One region of the Anaerobranca gottschalkii DSM 13577 genome, then DNA from elsewhere that is predicted to be linked to it. Evidence: riboswitches for the same ligand, from Rfam matches in the RefSeq annotation. Region 1 holds a riboswitch; the other holds the start of a gene.

Region 1 (6,229 bases):
AGTACCGAGCAAACTTAGTGATAAAATTTTCCGTAGGGGCTTTTTTGCTACTAGCGTTTTCCACCAAATCCAATATTTTAGATAAAGTGGATTGGTTAAATTCTTTAGTAACTTTAACTGTTAATACCCCACTTATATTGATACTTCCACTGAGGATTTCATCCCCTACCGAAATATCTTTAGGTAAAGATTCACCGGTCAACGCTGAAGTATCTAATACTGAATTGCCATCAATAACAATGCCATCTAATGGAACTTTTTCCCCTGGTTTAACTATTATGAGATCTCCAACCTGAACCTCCTCTGGAGTTATCCTTTCGATATCCTCACCCTTTTTAAGATTTGCATAGTCCGGCCTTATATCCATTAGTTCTGCAATAGATTTCCTAGACCTATCCACAGCTAACCCTTGAATATATTCTCCAACTTTATAAAAAAGCATTACTGCAACAGCTTCTGGAAATTCCCCTATAGCAAAGGCTCCTAAGGTAGCAAGGGTCATTAAGAAATTTTCATCAAAAACTTGCCCTTTAACAATATTTCGCCCTGCCTTAAATAACACTTCATGTCCCACTAATATATATGCAATAAAAAATATGAGAAATTCTAAAAAATTAGACCAGGTAAAAACAATTGGTAAAACAAATAATCCCCCACCTAATATAATTTTAATTAACTCATTTTTTCCTAATAAATCATGATGATGTTCTTCTATCTTTACTTCTTTTTCCTTTACAACGATCCCTGGCTCTATCATATCCACCAGTTCTTGAACCTTATCTACTATTTTTTCATTAAAATCTTTAGTATCTTCTAACTCTATTTTTAAAACCTTATTTACAAAATTAATTTGCGAACCTACTATTCCATCTATTTCTTTAATCCCTTCTTCTATTTTAGTTGCACAGCTAGCACAATTTAAACCTTCTAACTGAAACTCTATTTTTTTAGCCACTTTTTACCCTACCTCCCAGGTTTCCTCTACTTTTCCAATATATGTTCTAACCCCTGTTTAAGTACCTTATCAATATGATCATCATCTAAGGAATAATAGACAACTTTTCCTTCTTTTCTAGTTTTGACCACCCTCCCTAACCGGAGTACCTTTAATTGATGGGAAATTGCCGATTGGGACATCTGGAGTAAAGCAGAAATATCACAAACACACATTTCTTCCTTTGACAAAGCATAAAGAATTTTTAATCTTGTAGGATCTGCAAAAAGCTTAAAAAAATCCCCTAGATCTAAAAATCTATCTTCTTCTAACATTTCGTCCCTTACTTTATCAACTATATCTTCATGGATTATATTGCTCCCACATTTAAAATCTTCCATTTTACACCTCCAGTGAACATATGAACAAATATTCATATGTTTATCTAAAAAAATAATATGATAAGTAAAGATTCTTGTCAATATTTTTTCTCTTAAAAAATTATTTTTGGATTTGGAAATTATACCTGACAGCAAAGACTAAACCAAATAAAATAATCCCTCCAAAAGTTATTTTTGTATTTAAAATGGAAAGGAATTTATAAAGACAACTTAGAACCAAAATTCCCAAAGCAAAATATACTAGATTTTCACCTAAAACCTCTAAGTTTTTTTCCCTTTCTAATATTTTTCCGTAATCCTCACCTTTAATTTCAATATATATTTTTTTCCAAAAAAGATATCCGATAACTATTAAAATCAGACCTATAACAATTAAAATATTAGCTAACATCATCCAAACCACCTTTTAAAGAGTTTTATACAATACTATATTAATATCTTTTAAAATGTATTATAAAAAATTAATTTTTTTTCTTTCCCATTGACACACTCTTTCCTTTATTGTAGACTATTTCTTAATACAATTAAATATTCGCCTCATTTCTTGACATGAGGTAGAGGTCGCGGTATTTATCAGTACCTTAAGGGAGTTCGAAAGACGATGAATTTTGGGGAAAGGAAATACCGCCGAAGGGAATATACCTCAAATATATTCCCTGGGCCTAAGGTTAAGAGCCTTAGGACTGTCACAGTGTTTTCACTGTGGAGCGCTATTTCAAGAAGAAGGGAGGACTTTATGGTGTATATAGACCTTGGAGTTTCCTTTTCCTTGGTCTTTTTTTGTTACCTAATTTTAATAATAAGGAGATGTAATCTATGTATTTACAAAAACAACTAGATAGACATTATATCTTTGATAATCTAGATACGGTGGAATTAGCTAAGGAATTCGGAACTCCCCTTTATGTAATTTCTGAAAATCTTATTAAATACAAGTGTTCTCAAATACAGAATGATTTTTTAAATAAATACCCTAATACCAAAGCAGCTTATGCTAGTAAAGCTTTTTTAACTCTGGCTATGTGTAAAATCATTGAAAGGGAAGGTTTGGGACTTGACGTAGTATCAGGGGGAGAATTATTTACAGCTATTTCTGCCCATTTCCCTATGGAAAAAGTAATGTTCCACGGTAATAATAAATCCTTTGAAGAACTGGAACTTGCCATTAATAATAATGTAGGGAGGATTATAGTTGATAATTTATACGAGTTAGAAATCCTCCAAAATATTGCTAAAGAGCAAAATAAAAAAGTAAAAATTCTCTTTAGGATAAATCCTGGAGTTCCCGGAAAAACCCATAAATATATTTCTACAGGACAAATTGATTCAAAGTTCGGTATCTGTATCGAAGAAGAGTCTCTAAACTTTGCCCTTAAAAAAACTATAGATTCTCCAAATCTAGAACTTATGGGATTTCATTTTCACATAGGCTCCCAGTTATTTGATAACAAATCATATCTCGCTGCATTAAACATAGTAACAGGACTTATGAAAAATCTAAAAGATAAAATGGGATTTATTACAAAAGAGCTTAACATAGGTGGAGGATTTGGTATTAGCTATAGCACAAGGGAAAAAACAAAACCTATTTCCTTTTTCATTGATCCAATAATGAAGAGTATTGAAGATAATTGCAGCAAGTTAAAGTTAGAAAGACCTACTATTATCATTGAACCAGGTAGATGGATCATTGGCGAAGCTGGAATCACCCTTTATACTATTGGGTCTATTAAAGAAATCCCTAATGTTAGGACATATATAAGTGTAGATGGAGGATTACCTGATAATCCCCGACCTGCCCTTTATGGTGCCAAATACGAAGCCATTGTAGCTAATCGCCCTTATGCTAATAGAGAACTAACTGCCACTATTGCAGGAAAATGTTGCGAATCAGGTGATATATTAATTTGGGATATTAACATCCCATATGTTAAACCAGGGGATGTATTAGCAGTATTAAATACCGGTGCCTACAATTATTCTATGGCTAGTAACTATAACCGTTTACCTAAACCAGCAGTAGTACTGATAAGTAACGGTAAACCCCACGTAATTGTTGAAAGGGAGAAGTATGAAGATTTAATCTCTAAAGATAAAATACCTAACCATTTATTATAGAAAATACCCTTATTGACTAGTTCTTTATTATGTATATAATTAATAATAGCTTCTAGTATCAGCTAAACTATTAATTCAAATTATGTCTTCTGAAATAAAAAATTTTTAGGAGGGATAATTATGGGTGAAATAGTTTTAAAAGCTGAGAGAAGATTAAAGAAAAAGACAGGCTATTTACCTGGTGTAGTTTATGGAAAAAATTTTTCTTCAACCCCAGTTAATTTTGATTTTAATAAAGTTAAGAAATTACTTAATATAGCTGGGGAAAAAGCTAAAATCCAATTAGATTTTGAAAACAAAAAATTCTATGGAGTTATTAAAGAAGTTCAATGGGATTTATTGAACAAGGAAAAGCCTATTCATATGGATGTTCATGTAGTTCCTAAAGATGAGATAATTAATTTAGATGTTCCAATTATTTTTACAGGAATAGAGGAATTACATCAAAAAAGGCTGATTTTACAAACCTTTAAAACTGAAATTGAGGTAAAAGGAAAACTAGAAGATATTCCCGAAAAAATTATTGTAGATGTCAGTGATAAACAAAAAGGCGATTTTATCAAGGTGAAAGATTTACCAATTTCAGCTAATATAACTCTAAAAAATTCAACTGAAGAAATTATTGGTGAAATTTTAGAAGTTGATAATAATTTAGACGAAAATACAGATACCATAAATGAAGGAAATCCAGAGTAATTTATAACCCTCAATTATCCAAAAGATAATTGAGGGTTTTTTATTAAATATGCATAAATTTCAAGAATCTTAATAAAATTTACGGAGAAAAGTTAATAGGAGGGGATTAGAAATGCTCCCAGTATTGTTAATTGGAAGAAGGCGAGAAGTAGGTAAAAAAGCAAAAGGATTTATACCTGGAGTAATTTATGGCAGTAACTCAAAAACGATCCATGTTGAATTCGAAGAACAAGCTCTAAGAAAGGTTTTGGAAAAATGTCGTTTAAAAAATCAAATCACTATCCAATTGGAAGATAGAGAAATTACTGGGAAAATAAAAGAAGTACAGAAGCATTTAACTAAAAATCGCTTATTACATGTTGATATTCAAGCAATACATTAAACAGGCCTGTCAGTGTTCCAATTAACTCCATTCAAGGAATTAATTGGACTTATTTTTATCTTTCACCTTAAAAAATTGTTAATAAATTTAGTTTATTATTAACATAAGAAAAAAATTATAGGTACTTAAACTTGAGGTGAGAATATTATGAAACCTTTTAAAACATTATTTTACTTGATCTTTTCCCTATTTACTATGGAATTTATTCTGAGAATAACTACTGTAAAATCTATTTTATCCTATGGTTTTTTTATTTCTTTGCTCTTTAACCTTTCTTTTGCAACAGCATTTTTTTTAATTTTAAATTTTTTTAGTAAAAAATTCCTTAAACATGCTGTTGCCGTAATCTTTCTGGTAGTTTTAGCAATTATCTACTCATCCCAAATAATTTATTACCAGTTCTTCAGGACTTTCTATCACTTATATTCTGCTAGTAATGCCGGGCAAGTCAGCGATTTTTGGAAAGATATTTTGTTAGTAACAGGGAAAAACCTCCAGTGGGTAATTTTAGTTTTCACCCCAGCTTTAATTTTATTTTTCCTAGGGAAAAAAATAATTTCTAGCAAAACTATCAAATACAACCTTAAGTTTTTGCTAGTTTTACTGATCATATTAACACACCTTTCAGGAGTGTTGGCAGTATATAAAGGGGGAAGATATACCAATTCTCCTTATGATCTCTACTTTAAAAATAGTAATCCTCTCCTTTCTGTGCAAAATTTAGGACTGCTAACTACTATTCGCTTAGATTTACAAAGGATGATAACCAACTGGACCCCTGTGGTAGATGTTTTTATCCCAGATCCAGTAGATACCGGCGATGATGATCCAGATGATAATGATGAGCCAAAAGAAAGGGAATATAATGTACTAAACATCGATTTTGATTATCTAATTGAAAAGGAGAAAGATGAAACCATTAGGTTAATGCATGAGTATTTTAAAAACCTTCAACCTACCGCTAAAAATGAATATACCGGAATTTTCCAAGGATATAACTTAATTTTGATAACTGCCGAATCATTAGCACCCTTTGCTATAAATAAAGAAATAACCCCTACTTTATATAAGCTGGTCCATGAAGGCTTTTATTTCCCTAACTTCTATGTTCCCCTTTGGGATGTCAGTACCTCTGACGGAGAATATATGGGGCTTACCAGTTTAATACCTAAAAGTGGTGTTTGGAGTTTTAGGGCTTCTTCCAACATTTCCCTACCCTTTGTTATGGGGAATCAATTAAAGAATCTAGGTTATAAAACGGTGGCTTACCATAACCACACCTATACCTACTACGGTCGACATCTATCCCATCCTAATATGGGTTACGATTATAAAGGAATTGGCAATGGCTTAGATGTAAAAAGGGTATGGCCAGCATCAGACCTGGAAATGATGGAGGTAACAGTTGATGAATATATCAACAATGAACCTTTCCATGCTTACTATATGACAGTAAGCGGTCATTTACAGTACAACTTCATAGGGAACAATATGGCTATGAAAAATCGGAAATTAGTAGAACATCTACCATTATCTACTCAAGCCAAGGCATATTTAGCAACTCAGATTGAATTAGATAAGGCTTTAGAATATCTCCTGGAAAGATTAGAAGAAGCGGGTATCGCTGAAAGGACTTTAATTGTAATGAGTACAGATCACTATCCCTATGGTTTAGAACATGATACTATCGATGAATTA
Region 2 (6,229 bases), on a different contig from region 1:
AGATATGGGCAGAAAGAAGGAGTTAGGGAATATATAGAAGAATTACAAAAGGATATTTTAGAAAACATAACAAAATTTAAGAAAAAAGAAGGAAAAGAGGAATTAGCTCAAATTTTTCAAATACCAATTAAAACCGATGAATCTTTCTTTAATAGGTATAAAGTTAATCTCTTTATAAATAATTCGGAATTAAAACATGCACCGATAATCCATGAAACTAATCCAACTTTATATAATCTATTAGGTATTGTTGAATATAAGAGTGAGATGGGTGCTCTAAAAACTGATTTTCTCCAAATTAAACCTGGTTCCCTTCATTTGGCTAACGGCGGTTTTTTAATTCTAAATGTTAGGGAGGTTTTGACTCAACCATTTTCTTGGGAAGGTTTGAAGAGGGCTTTAAAGACTGGAGAAATAAATATAGAGTCATTAAACAAAATGATGGGATATATTGTCACCTCAAGTTTAAAGCCAGAGCCAATTCCATTAGATATTAAAGTGATTTTAATTGGAGATTTTTACACTTATCATTTGCTATATAATTTAGATGAAGACTTTAGAAAACTTTTTAAAATTATGGCAGATTTTGATATTGAAATGACTAAAAATCAGGAAAACATTTATAAGATGGCAAAATTTATAGCAACCCATTGTGAAAAGGAAGGGCTAAAGCATTTTGATAAATCAGGTGTTGCAAGGGTTATCCAATACAGTTCTAGGCTTGCAGATCACCAACAAAAGCTCAGCTCCCGTTTTAATCAAATTGTGGAAATCCTTTATGAAGCTGATCAGTGGGCAAAACTAGATGGGGCAAAGGTGATTTCTAAAGTTCATGTCGATAAGGCTATACAACAAAAAATTTATAGGAATAGTAAATATGAAGAAAAGTTGAATGAAATGTTTAAAGAAGGAACATTGTTAATTGATGTAGATGGTGAAAAAGTAGGACAAATCAATGGATTAGTGGTTATGGGAACTGGAGAATACAGTTTTGGCAAACCTAGTCGAATTACAGTTTCAACATATAAAGGCAAACCTGGAATTATCAATATCGAAAGGGAAGTGAAAAAAAGTGGCAGCCTTCACGATAAAGGGGTACTAATCCTTAGTGGTTTTCTTGGTGATAGGTATGCTCAAAAGGAACCGATGTCTTTGACGGTTAGTATTTCCTTTGAACAGAATTATTCTATGATTGATGGTGATAGTGCTTCTAGCACTGAGTTATATGCCATACTTTCCAGTATCGCCGGAGTGCCTATTAAACAATCTATAGCAGTAACAGGCTCTGTAAATCAAAAGGGTGAAATTCAGCCGATTGGAGGAGTAAATGAAAAAATAGAAGGTTTTTTTGATGTGTGTAAGTTAAAGGGCTTAACTGGTAAGCAAGGGGTTATCATTCCAGTACAGAATGTAAATAACCTTATGTTAAAAGAGGAAGTTATTGATGCTGTAAAGAAAAATGAGTTTCATATTTATGCCATAAGTCACGTTGATCAAGGAATGGAAATTTTAACAGGGATACCGATGGGAGAGAAAGATAAAGGGGGAGAATACCCAGAAGGAACATTAAACTATTTGATTACTAAGAAATTGAAAGAGTTAGGAAAGACGGAATAAGGAATACCCCCTCAATCTAACTTAGATTGAAGGGGTATTTATTAAACAGGTTTTCCTACAAACCTCACTAAAAGGAAACAGCTAATAATTCCTAAGGATAGAGAAATCCATACAGGTATTCCTAAAGCAACTGGTAAATAACCTGCTACTACCGTTACAATACCTACTGTTATTGCATAATACAACTGGGTTTTAACATGGTGGAGGTGATCACACATAGCTCCCATTGATGAAAGAATGGTAGTATCGGAAATTGGTGAACAATGGTCACCAAAAATAGCACCGGTTAATACAGCACCGATACTAATTGTGATCAAGGTAGGGTCAGAGGACATTGTATTTGCAAGGGGGATAACTAAAGGCATAAGGATTCCCATAGTTCCATAGGATGTACCTGTAGCAAAGGAAATCACTGCTCCTAATACAAAGATTAAACTAGGGAGGAGAAAACTAGGCAATGTCCCTGATAAAATACTAGCTAAGTAAGAAGCTGTTCCCAACTCTTTTATAGTAGCGGACAATGACCAAGCTAGTAAAAGGATAGCACCGGTAATTATTAAAGACTTTACTCCCTCTAACCATGTATCGATAGCTTCCCCTATACCCATTATCCTCTGGGATACTGCCATGACAATTGCAATTATACTAGCTAAAAAGGCAGCTTGAAAAAGAACGATACTGGCATCTGAAGCACCAAAAATTTCCCTTAATGTAGAGAAAGCTAGAGGACTATTTTTAATCATCTCAATCAGTTCCAGCTCATCTCCTGACATTATCTCGGTATATCCACTATAGTAAAATCCTAAAAAGGCAAAGATGATTAAAGAACTAATAGGGATAATGGCATTCCAAATACTTAACTTTATTCCCTCTTTTTCTTGAATACTTGAGTTTTCTGTTGAAAGGAGGGGTTTGGCATCATCGGCTAAAACTTTTCCTAAATTCCTCGCCCTTTTCTCTGCTTTCAACATTGGGCCAAACTCTCTGGCTAAAACAGCTGTTAAAATGATAAATGCCATGATAAAAATATTGTAAAACCTATATGGTATTGTTTGAATAAAGACTTCATAAGCATTAACAGTTTGTCCAATGCTGGCGTAACCATCTTTAATTAAACTGATTTCATAACCAATCCAGGTAGAAATGATGGCAATACCAGCAATAGGGGCTGCGGTGGCATCGATGATAAAGGCTAATTTTTCTCTAGAGATCTTCATTTTATCTCCAACAGGTCTCATTATCGGTCCAACGATTAGGGAATTAGCATAATCATCGAAAAAAACGAAAAGTCCTAAAACCCAAGTTATAAGTTGGGTACTCTTTGCAGACTTTGCTTTTTTAGACAGTGATTCTGCAATTGCCTTTGCTCCTCCCATTTTTGAGATTAAGGCAATTAACCCTCCAATAGTCAGGCATTGAAGGATTACCCCGGCATTCCAAGGATCTGCCAAGGAAGAGAGAATCATATTGATAACTTCTAAAAAACCGTAAAAAAAGCTAAGTATAAATCCATGGGAATGAAGGCTTATTAGATAAGTTCCTGTCAATACCCCGATAAAAAGTGAAAACAAAACATTTTTTGTAATAAAGGCCAATAAAATGGCTACCACAGGTGGTAATAGGGTAAAAATTTCTGGCATAAAAAAACTCCTCCTTAATTTTGTTTTTTGGAGGAGAGACTATCAATGAAAAAGGTATATAGGCATAATAAAAATGACTAACCTTTTATGATAGCTCTCCACAAACTTCAGGTTTGTGACAGTTCTACATATCTTCTATGCAGAACCAGCTATAGAGTCTTAAAGCATCGACTCTATGCTTCGGCGATGGCTCCTTTCCTATACCCTCATTGTGCTTACCTCAGATATAGTACTATTAGACACCGCACCTCTATCATCTTTACCATATTAAGTTTTACACGAACTTTATTTTGCAACAGAATTGGAAAAATGTCAAGGGTTTTTATAAGGTCAAAACTTTTAGTAAATTAAGACTATTAAGCAGGATTTAACTATCCTAATGTTGAATGTATACATCAGGAGGTGGTTTTGATGAAGGTTAAAGATTTGATGAAAAAGGACGTTATTACTGTAGAAAAGGAAGAAACGGTGGAAAAAGCTTTACAAATAATGAATAACAATAATATTAACGGCATGCCGGTAGTAGATAGCTCAGGGAACTTAATTGGAATAGTCGTTAAAGCAGATATTTATAGATTTTTAATCGAACCTGGTCATTACGAGGTTTGCCCTGTAGATTGGGTGATGACTAAAGAAATAGTAGTTGTTTCACCGGAAGATTCCCTTTTAACTGCTGCTAAAACTATTAGGGAAAATGATATTATTGCAGTGCCAGTAATTGAAGGGACTAAGGTAGTGGGTATTTTATCTATAGAAGATATAGTTGATTATTGTATCAAAAATTTTTTGATGTAAAAGTCCCCTGTTTGGGGATTTTATTATATTTTTAATATCCATTTTAGTGGAGGCAAGATTTTAGAAGTTATTTTAGTATAAAGGGTTTATCTTTGCAAAAAAATATAACTAGTATATCTTTATCTATAAAATTTAAAGGAGAAATAAGATGGCAGAAAAAAATATTGGATGGAATTTTCAAAATAGCTATCCATCTTTGCCTAAAATATTCTATAGTGTAATAAAACCAACTCCAGTTTCTAATCCCAAACTAGCTATACTTAACCATAATCTAGGGAAAGATCTAGGTTTAGATACTGAAAAGTTAGCCCAAAAAGAAGGGATAGAAATTTTAGCAGGAAACTCAATTCCCCAAGGAGCCTTTCCTATAGCCCAATCATATGCTGGTCATCAGTTTGGCTATTTTACTATGCTAGGAGATGGTCGGGCCCATCTCCTAGGAGAACATATTACTCCATCTGGGGGAAGGGTTGATATACAATTGAAAGGTTCAGGTAAAACCCCTTATTCTAGAGGGGGAGATGGAAGGGCTGCTTTAGGACCGATGTTAAGGGAATATATTATTAGTGAGGGAATGTATTTCTTAGGCATTCCTACTACAAGAAGCTTAGCTGTTGTTATTACTGGAGAAAAGGTATTTCGAGAAAAAGAATTACCTGGGGCAATTTTAACTAGGGTAGCTTCTAGTCACATAAGGGTTGGAACTTTTCAGTATGGAGCTAGGTGGGGAACATTAGAGGAGCTAAAAGCTTTAACAGACTATACAATAAACCGCCATTTTCCTGAAGCCTTTTCATCAGAATCACCTTACCGATACTTTTTAGATGAAGTGATAAGAAGGCAAGCAAGACTAATTGCCAGTTGGCAACTAATTGGCTTTGTCCATGGAGTGATGAATACTGACAATATGGCTATTAGTGGTGAAACTATTGATTATGGACCATGTGCTTTTTTAGATACTTATAACCCCAAAACTGTTTTTAGTTCAATAGATAGACATGGAAGGTATGCTTTTATGAATCAAGGGAAAATAGGGGCATGGAATTTGGCGAGATTTGCTGAGACATTATTACCTTTACTAGATTCCGATGAAGGTAAGGCTTTGGAAATTGCTCAATGCTCTTTAGATAAGTACTTCCAATTATTTGATAGTTATTGGCTTAATGGAATGAGGAAAAAGCTTGGATTATTCAATGAGGAAAAAGAAGATAAACAGTTAATCCATACTTTGTTGGATATTTTGGAAAAGTATCAAGGTGACTATACAAATACCTTTAGAGCATTGACTTTAGGGGATTTGCAAGATGAATTATTACAAAAACAGGAATTCAAATATTGGTATAATAAATGGCAAAATAGACTAAGGAGACAACCTCAAGGAAAAGAAGAAGTAGAAAGGTTAATGAAAAGTGTAAATCCAAGTATTATTCCCCGTAACCATAGAGTAGAAGAGGCTTTAGAAGGGGCGGTGGAAAGAAACGATTATTCTGTAATGAAAAATCTCCTTAAAGCTCTAGAAAAACCCTATAACTATGATGAAAATAACGACTATTATATTTCTCCTCCACCAAAGGGATGTCCACCTTATAGGACTTTTTGTGGAACATAGTCTATTAAAAAGATCTTCCTTTAAGAAGATCTCAGTTTGTAGACAAAGTCATTTTTTAAAGGCTGTGGTAATTAAACATTCTAACAAAGTCTCCGTCGAGATTTAAGGCTTCTATCTAATAGGAAGAAGGGTACCGCTCTAATTCGCCATCCATGGCTCAATAGAGCTTTCGGAACGTCCTGTTCCTCACCCCTTCTTCCTTTTATCTAATCAGCTCTTAAATCTATCTCCTCAACTTAATCGTATCTTTATTTAATTACCACAGCTGATGATGACTTTGTCTATAGTTTGTCTTCAGTCTGAGATCTTCCTTTAAGAAGGTCTTTTATTTTTAAAAGACTAAAAATTGTAGAAAAAGCAGGAAAAAACTTAAGCTTAGAGAATAATTATTAAAATAAATAATTGTCAATTGGGTCTAATAGGAGTGATTTCAAATGGGAAAACTTCATCTCGGTTTAGATATCGGCTCTACAACAGTGAAGGTTGTGGTACTCAATGAAAGATTAGAACTAATCTATAAGGACTATCAGCGACATTTTTCCGATGTAAGGAAAACAGTTGTTAAATT

The links. A riboswitch is a leader RNA that binds a small molecule or an ion and turns the genes downstream of it on or off. The one in region 1 is predicted to bind lysine.
Region 2: it holds a riboswitch for lysine, as region 1 does, so the genes downstream of both, BMX60_RS06760 (Na+/H+ antiporter NhaC family protein) here and lysA (diaminopimelate decarboxylase) in region 1, are expected to answer to the same signal.

Annotation. Positions count from the first base shown of each region.
Region 1 is NZ_FOIF01000033.1:4,824-11,052, reverse strand. It holds gene BMX60_RS08200 (heavy metal translocating P-type ATPase) at 1-955, opposite strand, end outside; gene BMX60_RS08195 (ArsR/SmtB family transcription factor) at 982-1,335, opposite strand; gene BMX60_RS08190 (hypothetical protein) at 1,436-1,726, opposite strand; lysine riboswitch at 1,883-2,056, shown strand; gene lysA (diaminopimelate decarboxylase) at 2,152-3,453, shown strand; gene BMX60_RS08180 (50S ribosomal protein L25) at 3,574-4,149, shown strand; gene BMX60_RS08175 (hypothetical protein) at 4,262-4,531, shown strand; gene BMX60_RS08170 (LTA synthase family protein) at 4,679-6,229, shown strand, end outside.
Region 2 is NZ_FOIF01000022.1:22,392-28,620, forward strand. It holds gene BMX60_RS06755 (Lon protease family protein) at 1-1,617, shown strand, start outside; gene BMX60_RS06760 (Na+/H+ antiporter NhaC family protein) at 1,659-3,257, opposite strand; lysine riboswitch at 3,341-3,518, opposite strand; gene BMX60_RS06765 (CBS domain-containing protein) at 3,669-4,052, shown strand; gene BMX60_RS06770 (protein adenylyltransferase SelO) at 4,201-5,661, shown strand; gene BMX60_RS06775 (2-hydroxyacyl-CoA dehydratase) at 6,096-6,229, shown strand, end outside.